Regions from separate parts of the Cohnella cellulosilytica genome, predicted to be linked through region 1. Evidence: riboswitches for the same ligand, from Rfam matches in the RefSeq annotation. Region 1 holds a riboswitch; each other region holds the start of a gene.

Region 1 (3,940 bases):
GCGCGCGCGGGTGCCGACGACGAAAAAGCTGGCGCGAACGCCCTTCCTCTTCAAAATGTCCAGCACCCGGGGCGTGTAGCGCGGATCGGGCACGTCGTCGAACGTCAAGGCGATTTTGCGGGACTCCCGCGAAGCGGACAGCACGAAGACGCCTTCGTACTTGCGCTCCCATTCGGTCCAACGGCTGCCGGACGGCTTCGCCGCATCGGCGTTCGTCGGCGAGGGCGCAAGCCCCAAAGCCAAAAAAGCGACGACGCTCGCCAGCGCCGTCACCGCTATTCCAAGGCGCACCCTCTTCATCGCCCATTCCTCCCACCCGCTCGTCATCTAACGTTAGCCTGAACGAACCGGATGGATTTCATTCACCGGACTGAAACGATTCCTGACACTGCTCGATTTGATCGTTCGTGCCGATCAGCACCATCACGTCCTCCTGCGCCAAAACGTCTTGGGCCGCCGGAGCGATGATCATCCCTTGCGGCTTGTTGATCGCCACGATGCTGCAGCCGAATTTGCCGCGCAAATCGACGTCTCCAAGAGATTTGCCCGACCAGCACCGCGGAACCGCAAGCTCCGCGATCGTATACTTCCGGGACAGCTCGATGTAATCGAGCAGGTTGGGCGAGACGAGCTGATGCGCGACCCGTATGCCCATATCCCGCTCGGGATAGATGATCCGGTCGACGCCCATCCTCTCCAGCACTCGTCCGTGCAGGTCGGACACCGCCTTCGCCACGACCTTCTTGACGCCGAGCTCCTTAAGCAGAATCGTGGCCAGAATGCTGGCCTGGATATCGTCGCCGATCGCCACGACGCCGCAGTCGAAATTCCGCGCTCCCACGGAGCGCAAAACCTCTTCCTCCGTCGCGTCCGCCACGATCGTATGCGTCAGCACGCCGGAAAGCTCCTGCACCTTCTCCTCGTCCCGATCCACGCCGAGCACTTCATAGCCCAGTCTGATCAATTCCCGGCCCAGGTTGGAGCCGAATCTGCCAAGGCCGATAATGACGAATTGATTTAATTTCATGGTTCTCCGCCCTTATCCGATAATAATTTTGCCTTCGGCATGCCGATAAAGCACCCGGCCCGGTTTGGGTCCCAAAGCGTACGTCAGCGTAAGCGGACCCAGCCGGCCCATGAACATCAAGAAAATGATCGTCAGCTTCCCGGCTACCGTTAAACTCCCCGTAAGCCCCATCGACAATCCGACGGTGCCGAAGGCCGAAGTGGCCTCGAACAAAATTTTCAGGAAGCTCGCGTCCTCGGTCGTCGCCAGAATCATCGTTCCCAGCAACACGATGCCGATACAGAACAGCGTGACGGTTACGGCTTTATAAACGCGCTCCTGGGCGAGACGGAAGCGGAACAGCACGACGTCCTCCTTGCCGCGGATCATCGCGAGCACGGCCCCGACGAGCACGGCAAACGTCGTCGTCTTGATGCCGCCCCCGGTGGAGCCCGGCGAAGCGCCGATAAACATCAGAATAATCATGAAAAACTGGGTCGCCTGGCGATAATCCGCGATATCGCCGGTCGTCACCCCCGCGGAGCGGGTCGTCACCGAATGGAACAGCGCGCTCAAAGCTTTGTGACCGAAGCTTTCGTCCCCGATCGAGCGGGTATTCGTAAATTCGAAGATGAGAATGATAACGGCTCCGACCGCAATCAGAACGGCGGACACGCTCAGAACGACTTTCGTGTGCAGGGAGAACTTCTTCTTCCTGCGAATTTCGAACAGGTCGGCCAGTACGATAAACCCGAAACCTCCGAGTACGATAAGCCCCATCGAGACGGCGTTGATGTACAGGTCGGAAGCGTATTGGGAAAAGCTGCCGGAATTGCCGGACAAGTCGAAGCCCGCGTTGTTAAACACGGAAATCGCATGAAAGACGCCGTGGTAAACGGCCTGTCCGAACGGCATATCGAAGGCGAAGCGCACGGTATAGAGGACGGTCCCGACCAGCTCGATCATCAGCGCGTAAAAAATCACTTTGCGCACGAGCCGGACAAGCCCTTCGATGCTGCCCTGATTTAACGACTCCTGCAAAATCAGCCTTTCCCTGAGCGAAATCCTTCTGCGCAAAATCAACGCGAACAGCGTCGCCATCGTCATGAAGCCGATCCCGCCGATCTGCACGAGCATCAGAATGACCCAATGGCCGAACGTGGAGAAATGAGAGCCCGTGTCGAACACGACCAGGCCGGTGACGCAAGCCGCGGAGGTCGCGGTGAACAAGGCGTCGACGAACGAGATCGGTTCCCGGCTTGCGGAAGCAACCGGCAGCTTGAGCAGGAACGCCCCCGCCAATATGATGATCGAAAACCCCAATAACAGCATTCTTGGCGGGGAAGCATACAACCAGCGCACCGCTTTTTTAAACAAAATATCCACCTCTGCAGTTGGCTTACTCTTTTCAGGCAAAATAAAAAAGCACTGGAACCCAGCGCTTTCGACGCACGCGATTCCTGTTCGTATAAAGCCTACGAGGTTAGCTGTCGGGTTCGGGCTCGAACAGGCTGCCCTATCCTTCGCGACTTGCGCGGAATGGAATTCACCCCTGGATCTTCGAATACAATAGGTCTTGTACACGCAATCCTTTGGTTCCCCCGTTTTCCGGATGCGGAAATTCGGCCGTTTCGTTCGATGAAATGAATGGAATTGACGTACCATCCGAATTATAGTCCGAACGAATAGGAGGAACAACACCAGAATGGGGGCAATCCGGCTCGTTTGAGCGATTTAAGCAGCGGTTATCCGCACGGAACGGCCTCGGACAGTCTTTATCGTTCCATTTGCTTTCATTTTCGTTGAAAATGCGAGATACTTAATGAAAATCCCGGCAACGCCGCGAACAAAGCCGTTGTATCCGTTATCTTGTATTGATTTGCATGCGAGGAGAGAAGCCGAATGATCGACAATCGACCGCTGCCGCTGGACAGACGCTGGGTGTGGGCGTCCTCCGTCGGACTGGTCTTGTTTTTATTGATTCAAGTGTTTCCCGTTACCGGGCAATTGTTTTCCATGAACTCCGCTCCCGTGCTCACGAGGGGCGAAGCGGAGCAGCGGGCGATCGAATGGGCGGCGGATAAATTCAACGTCGCGGCCTCCGACGTAAGCAAGACGACGGTCACGCACATGACCGACGGCAAAACGAACGGCTATTTCTCGAAACACGCGCTGGCGGACGCTTACGACAAGCAATGGGCGGCGGCGACTCCGACGGACGTCTACGTCGTCGAGCTGTACGTAAACGGAGTGCCCGGGGCGCTGGCCGTCTCGCTCCATATGGAGTCGGGCGAGCTCGTCGCCTGGCGTCATCTTGGCGCGGCAGCCGGCGCTTCGGCCGGCGAAGCGGCGGAACAGCCGACGGCGGAGCAGGCGGCCAACGCGCTGCAGTACGCGTCGGCATTCGGGATCCGTCCGGACGATTGGGAATGGACCGGCGGGACGTCCGCCGGCGGCGGCTTCGCGTACGCCTCCCGGCAGCCGGCGATCGGAGAAGCCAAGCTTGTGCTGGAAGTCGCAGCCCCGGCGGATTTCCGGCTGACGGATTCCGCTTACCCGAGCTGGCAGGGCGGAGCGGTCTCCTATCGCGTCGACTTGCCCGCGCCGTTCCTCGCGTACATGGAGCGGCAGGAGCGGTGGGCGACGGAATTGTCGGTTTTCGGCTTCATTTTGCCCCAAGTGCTGCTATTCATCCTGGCTATCATTTATACGGGAACGCATGGCGGACATACTTCGTATCGCAGGGGCATCTTTCTGGCGCTCGTCTTTTTCGCGCTGTACGCGGGCCTGACGTTTAATATGATTCCGGGCTTGCGGGCGGGAACGTGGGAATCGGGCATCAGCCCGGGAGACAATCTTAATCTTGCGGTCAGCCTCGTGACATACGCGGCCATGGCGCTGCTCACTTATTTCTCGGCGGTCGGCGGCGACGGC
Region 2 (3,940 bases), on a different contig from region 1:
GGATCATGACCCGCGGATCAAGCTTCAGTACGGACTCCTTGAGCGCTTGCCGCAAGATCTCTCCGTTCAGTAAGGCTTTCGTTCCATGCATTGCAGGTCTCTCCTCTCCAGAAAGCAGCTAAGGCTTTAGCGTCAATTGTTCGGCGATCGGTCCGAGTACAAGGCTCGGAAAGAAGGTAAGCGCGCCGACGATAAGCACCGCGCCGAGCAATACCGCCGCGAACAGTCCGGTATCCGTGCGGAACGTGCCGCTCGTCTCCGGCACCGGCTTCTTCGCCCCCAGCGAACCGGCAACCGCCAGCAGCGTCACGATCGGGAAATAACGGCCGACGTACATGACAAGTCCCGTGGAAATGTTCCAAAACGGCGTATTATCGTCCAGTCCTTCGAATCCCGAGCCGTTGTTGCTGGCGGACGACGTATATTCGTACAGCGCCTGGGTCAATCCGTGAAAGCCCGGATTGGACAGCGTGCCGGGATAAGCGATTAGGGCGACGGCCGTCGGGACCAGTATAAGAAACGGCGGAACGAGCAGCGTCAGCGCGATCAGCTTCATCTCCTTGCCCTCCAGCTTCTTGCCGAGAAACTCGGGCGTTCGCCCGACCATCAATCCCGACAGGAAAACGCCGATCATCGCGTACATCAGCACGTTCATGAAGCCCGCTCCGACACCGCCGAATACCGTATTGAGCATCATATTGGCGATCGTCGCCAGCCCGCCGATCGGCGTCAGCGAATCGTGCATCGCGTTGACGGCGCCCGTCTCCGATGCGGTCGTGACGACGGAATACAGCGCGGACTGCGCGATGCCGAAGCGCGTTTCCTTGCCCTCCATGCTGCCCTGCCCCTGCTGAAGACCGAGTGCGTTCAGCGCCGGATTGCCCGCGTGCTCGGCGGCGAGCGAGATGCCCAGCATCGCGATGAACAGTATCGCCATCGAGGCGAATAATACGCGGCCCTGCTTAGCATTGCCGACCATCCGGCCGTAAGCGAACGGCAGCGACGTGGGGAGCAGCAGCATCAGGACGATCTGCAGCAGATTGCTGATCGCGCCCGGGTTTTCGAACGGATGCGCGGAATTGACGCCCATGAAGCCTCCGCCGTTATTGCCCAGCTCCTTGATCGACAAGAAGGAGGCCATCGGACCGCGGGCGATCGCCTGCTCTCCTCCCTGCAGCGTCTGCGCGGCCGCGGCCGGCTCCAACGTCTGCGGCACCCCCAACGCGACGAAGATCACGGCCGCCGCGATAGAGATCGGGAGCAGAACCCTCGTAACGGAACGGATCAAGTCGACATGGAAGCTGCCGATCGGCCTGCCGGACAACGCCCGCATAAAAGCCATGACGACGGCAAGTCCGGTCCCCGACGCGGTAAACATCATAAATACGATTCCGATCATCTGCGACAAATACGACAGACCGCTCTCGCCGCCGTAATGCTGCAGATTCGTGTTGGTCATAAAGCTGACCGCCGTATGGAAGGCCAGCGTCGGCTCCATGCTGCCGATGCCGCCCGGATTCAATGGCAAGCCGCTCTGCGTGCGGAAAACAACGTAAACCAGCAAGATCATCGCACCGTTGACGATTAGCGCGGAAGCGGCGTATTTTTTCCAGGTCTGTGACTCCTGCCTGACGCCCCCGACGCGGTAAAGCAGCTTCTCCGCCGGACCGAACCATCTGTCCAGCCCGGTCGGCTCCGCGCCGAACGCCTTGACCAGATACAGGCCGGCCGGGCGGGCCAGCAATCCCGCGAGCAGCAGCGTCGTGACAATGGATACCCATTCGCTCATCGTAAATAGCTCCTTTTTATTAGCTCCGTCATTTTTTCGCGCTTTCTTCCCCGACGACGCGCCCCGCCCACGAGAGAAGTCCAAGCATTGCTATCGTTAACGCCGCCGTCAGCGCCGCCATTCCGATGTCCATTTATACCGTTCCCCCCGTTATCCGATATGGTTTTCATGCGGGATCAAAAAAGAAACGTCGCTGCCGTTCGTATGAATCACGTAATCGGCGCCGATCTCCCTGTAAATCGCTCGGAAGTTGCTCCCCTGCGTAATGACGTAAATCGGTCTTCCCGTCCATGAACGGAACAGCCGGATGAGCCGGCAGCATGCAGGAAGGCCGTCCTCGAACAAATAAACCCTGCCGATCGGCAGCTCCGGTATGCGCGAGCGCGGGAGCGCCGCGTCGACCGCCTCGCTCAAACAAGGCACTCCCGATCTCGCCAGTCTCGCCCTCTGCCCTTCGTTGACGGCTGCGGCCGCAAAGGGCAAGCGTTCCCGAATCAACGACTCGATAAATTGTTCCCCGGCGTCATTTCCCGGGTATACTACAATCCAATCCTCGCGGGATGTCATACCCTCTCCTCCACCTTGTTCGCGGGCAACAAAAAAAGAGCTGCGAAAAAGAGGTCCCTTTCGTCAGCTCCTCAGCACGGAAAAACAAACCGTGTCCGGCCGTGACAATCGTTGCCTCTCTTCAGACGCTTACGAGGTTAGCTGACGGATTCGGGCGTAAGAGTCGCCCTACGCCGGAACATCCGGCGATTCACCCCATGAGGCCTGCGTTCCGGCCTCCGTTGGTTCCCCCGCTCCCAAAACTGCATAGGATTCAGCGAACGTACTAAAAATGAAACTTGGCTTGCAGCTGCGGATTTCGGACGGTGAGAGTCGTCCCGCCTCCTCCTGCTGCTCATCGACGGCAGGGGGCCGATCGTGACGCCCGCCTGCTCTCACACAAGCGGTCGTCACGCCGTCCGTTCCTCCGTTCGCTCTGAATCATACTCTCGCCGCGATGCGCTGTAAATCGTTTTTATGCGATTTTTACACCTGCAAACGGTTTATTTGATCTCTTTTTTACAGTAACCTAGAGGAGAACGGAGGGGGAGAAAATGTGCGGTCCGCAATCGTTATGGACGTCCGTCCGGATCTATGTCTTCATCGCCGCGTTGATTGCGGCGATGACTTATTTCCTGCATCGGTTCGGGCTCGTCTTCGATCTGGACAATATCGTGCTGCTGTATTTGCTGCCGGTGCTGCTCAGTTCGGTGCGCTGGGGACTGAGGCCCGCTTATTATGCGGCGGTGTTGGGCGTATTGTCGTTCGATCTTTTTTTTATCCCGCCCGTCCTCAGCTTCTCCGTGGCCGACTTGCGATACTTGATCTCTTTCGGCGTCTTCCTGCTCGTGGCCGGATTGACGGCCGGTCTGGCCGTCAAGCTGAAGCAGCAGGTCCATCTTGCCGAGCAGCGGGAGGCTCACACCGCGATACTCTATGCGCTCAGCAAGCAATTGGGCGCCGTGTCGACGATCGACGACTTGTCCGCCACGATTGCCAGACAGATTTCCGCAAGCATGGGCATCGAAGCTTCGATTCGCCTGGACGACGAGGCGGCGGCCTCGGACGGTCCCCTGAGTTATGACGTTCTCCTGCGGAGCGAAGACCGCGGCTACGGGCTCATCCAATTTAGACGGCGCAGCGACGAGGATGGGGAATTTACGATAGAGCGGCGCCGATTGATGGACGCCGTAGGCGGGCTTGCCGCCGGCGCCGTCGCCCGTATAAAGCTGGCCGAAGAAGCGAAAATCGCCCATCTGACCGCGGAATCGGAGCGGCTCCGCGCCGCCGTGCTGGATTCCGTGTCCCATGAGCTGAGAACTCCTTTGGCGGCCATTATCGGCGCGGCCACCGGTCTGATCGAGAGCGAGCAGCTGCTCAGCTCCGCGGATCGGACGGAGCTGCTGTATACGATTCGCGACGGAGCGCTGCGCATGAACAGACTGGTCGTCAACCTGCTGCACATGGTCCGGCTGGAAAGCGGAATGCTGCGGCTGAACAAAACTTGGTGCGACATCGAGGATCTGCTGGGGATTGCGCTGTCGCGCGTAAAGGAATTCCAGCAGCGCCGCAGCCTCCGCGTTCATATCTCCGAGCCGGCGCCCC
Region 3 (3,940 bases), on a different contig from region 1:
TGGCCCGAGATGTTCTAAGGAATCGGTCATCGTCGCACGAAACTCCGCAATCTGGCTTGAGATGTTCCAAAGAATCGGTTATCGTCGCACGAATCTCCGCAAATTGGCTTGAGATGTTCTAAGGAATCGGTCATCGCACCCTCGCCAAATCCGTCGTCGTTGCTTGCGGGGCAGACTTGGCAGGCGCCCGGACGCCGAAACCAACCCTTTCTCCGAAACCGGCTCTTCCGTCAGAATCAACCCATCCTCCGAACCCAGCTATTCCGCCGGATTTATCGAGTCGACCGAATCCGCCGGGTCCGCCGTCCCCTGCGGAGGCGATGCGGCGGGCGCGGGAGAAGCTTCCTCATACAGCCTCGTACGCTGCTTGAACCAGCGGAACAGATGCGTGCAGATGACTTTCAGAATGGCGTATCCCGGAACGGCCAGAATGATGCCGAGCATGCCGAACAGATTGCCGGCCGTAATAATGACGAAGATGATCGTAATCGGATGAACGTGCATCGACTTGCCCATAATTTGCGGCGAAATGAATTTGCCTTCGACCAATTGAACGATCGTCCAGATGACGATCATCTTGAGCAGCATGATCGGGGAGGTCATCATGGCGACGATCAGCGCGGGGGTGATGGCGATCGCCGGCCCAAGATACGGCACGATGCTCGTACAGGCGGCGATGACCGCGAGCACGAGAGAGTAGTCCAGTCCGATGATCAGGTAGCCGATATAGAGAAGCACACCGATGCAGGCGCTCACGATAATTTGCCCGCGAATGTACGAGCTGACCTGGTGGTTCATCTCGAGCATGACTCCGAAGGAACGGTTTCTCAGCCGCGATGGCACGAAGCCGAGCACGAACGGGGCCAGCTTTTTCCGGTCCTTGAGCAGATAGAACAGAATGAACGGCACCGTAATGATCGCGAGCACCGTCTCCGTTATTTTGCCGACCAGGCTGCCGATTCCCGACCAGGCGTTGCTCAGAATCGCCGAAGCCCGCTCCGAGAAGTCGTCGACGACCTTCGCCGTGTCGATGCCAAGCATGTTCTGCAATTGGTTGAAATATTCGTTGCCGATCAGCTCTTCGAATTTCAGCTGCGCGTCCTGACTGTAGGTCGGGAATTGCACGATCAGGCTGGAGATTTGCTGGCTGAGCAGCGGCACGACTTTCATAACGATCAGCGTAAGCACCGTGAGAATGACCAGATAGAGGCCGACGATGGAGTAGACGCGCTTGATCTTGAGCCGCTCCAAGTAATCGACGATCGGGTTAAGCAGATAATAGACGACTCCGGTCAGCATGAACGGGAGAAAGACGGTTTCGAGGACGACGATAAACGGATGGAAGACGTACGAGATTTTGTCCAATACGAGAATGTTGAGCCCGATCAGCAAAATGACGACCAGGAACAGGACGAATTTGCGGTCGATCAGCCCTTTGAGACCGTCCGATAGTTTGCGAGCGCTCTGCATGAGTGTTCCCCCTTCTTTCTTCCATTGTAACCGACGCGAATCCCGTCGGACAAATCGGTCCGAACCGGGCTTTTCCGACGGTTGACAGGGCGGGAGGAATTCATTTATAGTTAGATTATGCTTAGTTTCCGGAAACTTCCGGAAAGCGGGGGAACCATTCAATTGGGGCGAATCGTTCATGCGAACGTAGGGAACCATCTATCCCGAGCCCGTCAGCTAACCTCGTTTGCACTGGATGGGTCGGATTGTCTATGCGCAGATAAACTGCTCATTCTTTTGACCCGTTGAGGGTCTTTTTGCGTCTTTATGGACCCTAGTTCGCCGGCAGGGATGGTCTGCCGCGCGCGGGGTCTATTTTTTATCTATGGAAGGAAGGGGGCCGGCGGGGGGCTTGGAACGGATTCGTTCTCGAATTCGACTGAATATACGCGGAGGAGGAAGGCCGAATGGCGCAACCAAAGTATATCACCGATATCGGAAAAATCTCTCACATCCCCGAGGAACAACGTGAGAAGCTGAAGCGGATTACCGATAAGTTCGTGTTTCGGGTAAATGAGTATTATTTGAATCTGATCGATTGGAACGATCCGCACGATCCGATCCGCAAGCTGGTCATTCCCAACGAAGGAGAGCTGGCGGAATACGGGCGCTGGGACGCCTCCGACGAGGATACGAACTACGTCGTCAAAGGCTGCCAGCACAAATATTCGTCGACCGCGCTGCTGATCGTCTCGGAGGTGTGCGGGGCCTACTGCCGCTACTGCTTCCGCAAACGGCTGTTCCGCAACGACGTCAAGGAAGCGACCTCGGACATCGAGCCGGGCCTGCAGTACATCGCCAATCATCCGGAGATCAGCAACGTGCTGCTGACCGGCGGCGACAGCCTTATTTTGGCGACCCCTAAACTGCGCGCGATTTTGCATAGATTGCGCGAGATCGACCATGTGAAGATTATTCGGCTCGGCTCGAAGATCCCCGTCTTTAATCCGATGCGGATTTACGAGGACGAAGAGCTGCTGGAGACGATCCGCGAATTTTCCGACGCCAACAAGCGAATCTACGTAATGGCGCATATCAACCATCCGCGCGAAATTACGCCGGAAGCGGTGCGGGGATTCCAGGCGCTGCACGACGCCGGGGCGATCGTCGTCAACCAGACGCCGGTGCTGCGGGGCATCAACGACGATCCGGAGGTGCTTGGCGAGCTGCTCGACCGTCTGAGCTGGGCGGGCGTAACGCCCTACTATTTCTTCGTGAATCGCCCGGTTGCAGGCAACGGCGACTTCGTGCTGCCGCTGGCCAGAGTGTACGAGATCGTCGAGCAGGCGAAAGCGCGCACGTCCGGGCTCGGCAAGCGCGTCCGCCTGTCGATGAGCCATACGTCCGGCAAAATCGAAATCCTGGCAATCGAGGATGGCAAAGCCTATCTCAAGTACCATCAATCCCGCGACGGAAATTACGGCAAGTTCATGACGCTGGACTGTCCCGACGACGCGGCCTGGTTCGACGATCTTCCGGGAAGCGAGCGCTACTGGAAGAAGCCGGCGAAGCGGACGAAGGACGTCGTGTCCGTGAACGAGCTGCCGGACGTTCCGCGCAAGCGGGAGAGAAGGGCGGAAGTGCCGAGCTGACGTTCCCGAGCGGCCGGCAAAGCCGAAGCCGAAGCGTCTATTTTGCGGCGGACGCCCCGGCCGAAAAAATCGCGTATTCCCAGCCCCGACCCCTTGAAGGACCGACCCGCGCCCGCCGGAGATTAACCTCTCCGGAAGCGCCGGAGTCGGTCCTTTCGCGTATTCCGCTCGGTTGCAACCGAATGCGACAAAGGTCCCGCGGTTTCCCGACGAGCGTTTGACAAGCTTTTCGTCCGCGTGCGGGTACAATCTATTCATTCCAACGGATGGGGGAATGAATAGGGATGGCATGGGGGAGAAAAACGGTCGTATTCCTGCTGGCGATCGGGCTTGCGGCGCAGAGCAGCGCGGAGGCGGGCGCCCTTCGCTCCGGGCAATGGAGCGGCAAGCCGGCGGGCTCTCAAGCTTTTCCCGAAGCGTATACAGAGATCGCGGGCGTGCTGGGCTTTCGCGGCGGGGGGGAGCGAAGCGCCCCGTCTTACGGCACCGCGGAGCTGCGGACGTATCGCCCGAAGATCGTCTGGGAGAAAAAGACGAAGAGCAGCTCATGGGGAGGAGGCGCCGGGTGGACGGGACAGCCGGCCATCGTCAGATGGTCGCCGGAGGTGCTGCGCGCGATGAACGTCAAGGAGAAGTTTCGCGCCAAGCCGGATTTTACGGAAGTGATCTACGCCTCGCTGGACGGCTGCGTCTATTTCCTGGAGCTGGAGACGGGGGAAGAGACGAGAAGCCCGATCAAGGTCGGCAATCCGATTAAAGGCAGCGTGTCCGTCGACGCGCGGGGATATCCGCTGCTCTACGTCGGCGAGGGCATTCCCGAGAACGGAACGATCGGCTTT
Region 4 (3,940 bases), on a different contig from region 1:
CGCCGAGAACGTCTATATGCGGGGCAAGCTTGTGCTCTCCGCGCTCGAGCAGCAGGTCGGGGACAAAACGATGAGCAAAATCATGCGGACTTATTTTCAGAAGCATAAGTTTAAGCACCCTTCCTTCTCGGACTTCCAGAAAGTCGTGGAGACGGTGACCAAGGAAAAATGGTCCGACTTCTTCCGGGCCTACGTGCAGGGCGGCGAAATGGCGGACTTCTCCGTGGAGTCGATTCAATCGCGGAAGACGGATAGCGGCTACGAAACCGTCGTCCTGCTCGGACGCAACGGCGGCAGCCCCGAGCCCGTATCGGTCTGGCTGCAATTCCGGGACGGCCAATCGCTGCGCAAACAGTGGGACGGCGCCCAGCCCCGCGTCCAGCTCAAGCTGGAATCGGACTCCCCGCTGCTGTACGCGGCGATCGATCCCGGCAACCGCATCGTGCTCGACAATCGCCGATACAACAATTATCTGAAAGCGGAGGTCCCGCCCGAGCAGCGCACCCGGTATGCGACCGGCATTGCGCGATTCCTCGAGGAATTGATCGGATCTTTGGCCTGGTAAGGGAGGCAAGAACATGCGCGAACGATTAAAAATGGGATGGGACATGACCGTGAGGCATAAATATGTATTGGTTCTCCTGTTCCTGTACCGATTGCTGTGGGGATTTTTCCTGTACCGGTTCGTCGATTCGGTCGTTACGCCCGTGCTCGCGCGTTATCCGGACGAACATCCGAATTCCGACGCCCCCCGCCTGTTCCTGATCGAGGCCCAGTTTCGCCTGATGAAGACCGACCTCATCGACGATGTGCTCTGGCTTCTCGGCGGGCTGCTCCTTCTGCGGATGGTGCTGACCCCCCTCATTCACGCCGGCCTGTTCTACTCCTTCCGCCATTCCGCCGAGGAGGAAGGAACGCGGGTATTATCCGGGGTGAGGCGGGCATGGAAACCGGTCGCCCTGCTCTATTGGATGGAGAACGCGCTTATCCTGCTTCCCGCCGTATGGCTGCTGCCGCTGGCCGCGGATCGCTTCTACTCGGAGCCCTCCTTGGCGAATTGGCTGCTGGACCTGCTTCCTTATGCAGGCTCATGGCTGCTGTACGGATTCGCCGTTCATCTGGCCTGCCTGTTCATGCAGTTCGGAGCGGCCGCGCGGGAAGGCATCGTCAAAAGTCTGGGAGCGGCGTTCCGCCAAGCGCTCCCCCTGCTCGGCATCACGATCGTCTTGCTCGGCATCGGTCTGGCGGTGTCCGCCGCAGCCTGGGCAGTCTCCTTGCTCTGGTCGGGTTTTCTTGCCGTGGCGCTGCATCAAGCTTTTCACTTCGTGCGCTCCCTGCTGAAGCTGTGGACGTCCGCATCCCAGCATCAAGTATGGAGCGACGCGAAATTGTAGGCTTATCCGTCCCGACAAATCGACAATATTCTTCCCGGGACATTCCCCGGTTGCGCCTTTTAAAAGGCCGCAACCGGGGTTTGGCGTTATTATCGGCGGGATAAATCCGGGACGAAAGGAGGAGTTTTCGCACCAAATGGGCGTCCCTAGATTAAGGAATTCTAATATAGAAGATGCAGGAAATTCGTCATAATCTCCGAATATTTAAACCTAAAGAAATCATAAAATGCCGAGTTCCCGGGAAACGGGGAACGGGGGAACCATCTTTTCGGGTGAGTTGGCTTGCTTCACAGGAGCCATAGGGGAACCTTCTACCGAACCCTTAAGCTAACCTCGTAGGCATTGGAAGGAGTCGCCGGTTTTGCGTAAAGTTTCAGTCTTCTTGTTTGGCCTTGCTTTGCTCTTGGCTTTCCAGGTCGGCAGCGTGTTCGCGGATTCCAAGCTCGACAAGACGATCGAGCCGCTGATCGGAACGGATTACAAGTACGGAGGAACGACACCGAAAGGATTCGACTGCTCCGGCTTTACCGGGTACGTATTCGATCAGCTCGGCATCGACCTGCCCCGCACTTCGCGCGATCTGTACGGCTGGGAGAAGAGCAAGAAGATTTCCGACGACGAGCTGCGCGCGGGAGATCTCGTATTCTTCAATACGAGCGGCAGCGGCGTTTCTCATGTCGGAATCTACATCGGCAAGAACAAGTTCGCCCACGCCGCTTCCAAGGGCGTGACGATCACCTCGCTCGACGAAAGCTACTATGCCAAGCGCTATCTTGGAGCCCGCCGTTTCCTCAGCGACGAGACCTACGAGAAGATCGCAACGGACATCGAGTAAGAGGAAGCCGCTAAGAAATAGTCTTGTATCCACCCAGGAACAAATAGAACGAAGGCCCGCCTATAGCGGGTCTTCGTTCTATTTGTATTAATGTTCCTAAACGCCTTGATGTACATTCGTATAAAAATGATGAATTTGCCCTTCCATCGCTATACGATCGCGAAACTTCATTTTTTCGCTTCCAGACTCGTCACTTCCTCGGGAGTCAGCTCCGTCGCTTCAACGATCGTGTCCATGTCGACGCCCAGCTTCAGCAAATTGCGTGCGACCTTGAGCTGACCTTTTTTTACGCCCTCCTTTACCCCTTCCTTCTTGCCTTCCTCCCTGCCTTTTTTCAGCGCTTCAGGGATAAACGTTTTGATCATGCGGCTTACCTCCTCTTCCGTTTGCTTATATTCGCCGTAATGTCGGTATAGGTAGTTTAGAATGCTGCCCAGCACCTGCAAGATCCGATCCATGTCTCCGGTCGGCAGCAATCGCTGCCGGTGCAGGTCCCGGATGACGGCCAGAGTCTCCTCAATCTTCGTCTTCAAGCGCGCGAACTCCCGCGCGAATAACCGACGCTTCTCGTCGTCCGGACGCGTGCTGGCGGCAATGAGCCGCATGTTCTTGCGCGAGCCGAACACCTGCAGCGGCAGCAGAGCGAACAGACGCCGCTCCTGCAGGTCCCGGGGCGACAGCGTCCAGTAACGCAGCACCGGTACCGTGTAGACCGTCTCCGTTCCATCCGGCAGCCGCATTCGGAAGGCGAGCTCTTCGCCGATCGCTTCGTTTTCCTCCAGGAAAATGACGATTTGCCTGGGAAAGGCGAGCAGCGGCAGGCCGTTGTCTTCGCTCCCCGCGGCCAGCTCCAGCGCCTTCTCGAAGCCGTAGCGAAACATGCGTATCACCATTGACTGATCGTTAAGCGTCTGAAACTCGACATGATAATGAAACAGGCCGCGGCGCGTATCCAGCGTCAGGAACAGATCGCCGACGATCCGTTCGTACGAGTCCATGATAAACTCGGCATTGCCGTAATGGATCGATTTTACGTCCTCCGTCGCAAACTGCTCTTCGAACAAACCGTTGATCAGTTGCACCATCAGCCGCTTCGATAACCGGAACAGCACGCGCATCATTTGATCGAGCTTCAGCTTTTCCTTCTTCCGCCGATCCGATACCTTCATTATACACCACATCCTCCCTTCGGCGACCTTCGCAAACGCAAAAAAGCACACTCCGAGCGCCTTCACAGGCGCTTACCGGAGTGTGCTTCACTCGCCGTTTTATTCATTTTGACTCATTATACCAAACGTACGTTCTGATGGGAAGCATCAATAGGAGACCTGCGCACCGTTATTCCTCTGCCCCTGCGTTTCCGGACCGCCAACCGTCTGCCTCGCCGTTATCTGACGCCATCCGCGAACTCCCGCGTGATATTTTTCCGACAAATAGCAGGCTTTTACTTCCATCCTGTCGAAAAAAGTAGGAACGAAATACCGAACAAGGAGAGAGGATGCTTTGCTTTTTCGTAAAATCGCAACCCGCGCAGCCGTAGTCGTCCTGCTTCTATTCGTCGCTTTCGTTCCCGCTTACGAAGCTCTCCGGGGCGATCAATCTATCGCGGCGGCCAAAGAGAATTCATCCGCCGCATCGGGAAACGTCGTCAAAATCGTGGATGTTACCAACCTCCGCAGCGGACCGGGCCTCGATTACGACATCGTAGGCA

The links. Region 1 has a riboswitch for cyclic di-AMP ahead of ACFFT4_RS23275 (TrkH family potassium uptake protein). Riboswitches for the same ligand answer to the same signal wherever they lie in the genome.
Region 2: it holds a riboswitch for cyclic di-AMP, as region 1 does, so the genes downstream of both, ACFFT4_RS18700 (hypothetical protein) here and ACFFT4_RS23275 (TrkH family potassium uptake protein) in region 1, are expected to answer to the same signal.
Region 3: it holds a riboswitch for cyclic di-AMP, as region 1 does, so the genes downstream of both, ACFFT4_RS08465 (KamA family radical SAM protein) here and ACFFT4_RS23275 (TrkH family potassium uptake protein) in region 1, are expected to answer to the same signal.
Region 4: it holds a riboswitch for cyclic di-AMP, as region 1 does, so the genes downstream of both, ACFFT4_RS32020 (C40 family peptidase) here and ACFFT4_RS23275 (TrkH family potassium uptake protein) in region 1, are expected to answer to the same signal.

What each region holds. Positions count from the first base shown of each region.
Region 1 is NZ_JBHMDN010000034.1:5,484-9,423, reverse strand. Features, by position in the region: gene ACFFT4_RS23285 (polysaccharide deacetylase family protein) at 1-300, opposite strand, end outside; gene ACFFT4_RS23280 (potassium channel family protein) at 359-1,027, opposite strand; gene ACFFT4_RS23275 (TrkH family potassium uptake protein) at 1,040-2,338, opposite strand; cyclic di-AMP (ydaO/yuaA leader) riboswitch at 2,464-2,644, opposite strand; gene ACFFT4_RS23270 (hypothetical protein) at 2,909-3,940, shown strand, end outside.
Region 2 is NZ_JBHMDN010000025.1:15,230-19,169, reverse strand. Features, by position in the region: gene kdpB (potassium-transporting ATPase subunit KdpB) at 1-91, opposite strand, end outside; gene kdpA (potassium-transporting ATPase subunit KdpA) at 119-1,789, opposite strand; gene ACFFT4_RS18700 (hypothetical protein) at 1,940-2,356, opposite strand; cyclic di-AMP (ydaO/yuaA leader) riboswitch at 2,467-2,625, opposite strand; gene ACFFT4_RS18695 (sensor histidine kinase) at 2,890-3,940, shown strand, end outside.
Region 3 is NZ_JBHMDN010000012.1:15,795-19,734, reverse strand. Features, by position in the region: gene ACFFT4_RS08470 (AI-2E family transporter) at 259-1,470, opposite strand; cyclic di-AMP (ydaO/yuaA leader) riboswitch at 1,579-1,717, shown strand; gene ACFFT4_RS08465 (KamA family radical SAM protein) at 1,917-3,101, shown strand; gene ACFFT4_RS08460 (outer membrane protein assembly factor BamB family protein) at 3,386-3,940, shown strand, end outside.
Region 4 is NZ_JBHMDN010000073.1:161,793-165,732, reverse strand. Features, by position in the region: gene ACFFT4_RS32030 (M1 family metallopeptidase) at 1-565, shown strand, start outside; gene ACFFT4_RS32025 (hypothetical protein) at 579-1,394, shown strand; cyclic di-AMP (ydaO/yuaA leader) riboswitch at 1,612-1,751, shown strand; gene ACFFT4_RS32020 (C40 family peptidase) at 1,756-2,229, shown strand; gene ACFFT4_RS32015 (Rpn/YhgA-type helix-turn-helix domain-containing protein) at 2,397-3,398, opposite strand; gene spoIIP (stage II sporulation protein P) at 3,733-3,940, shown strand, end outside.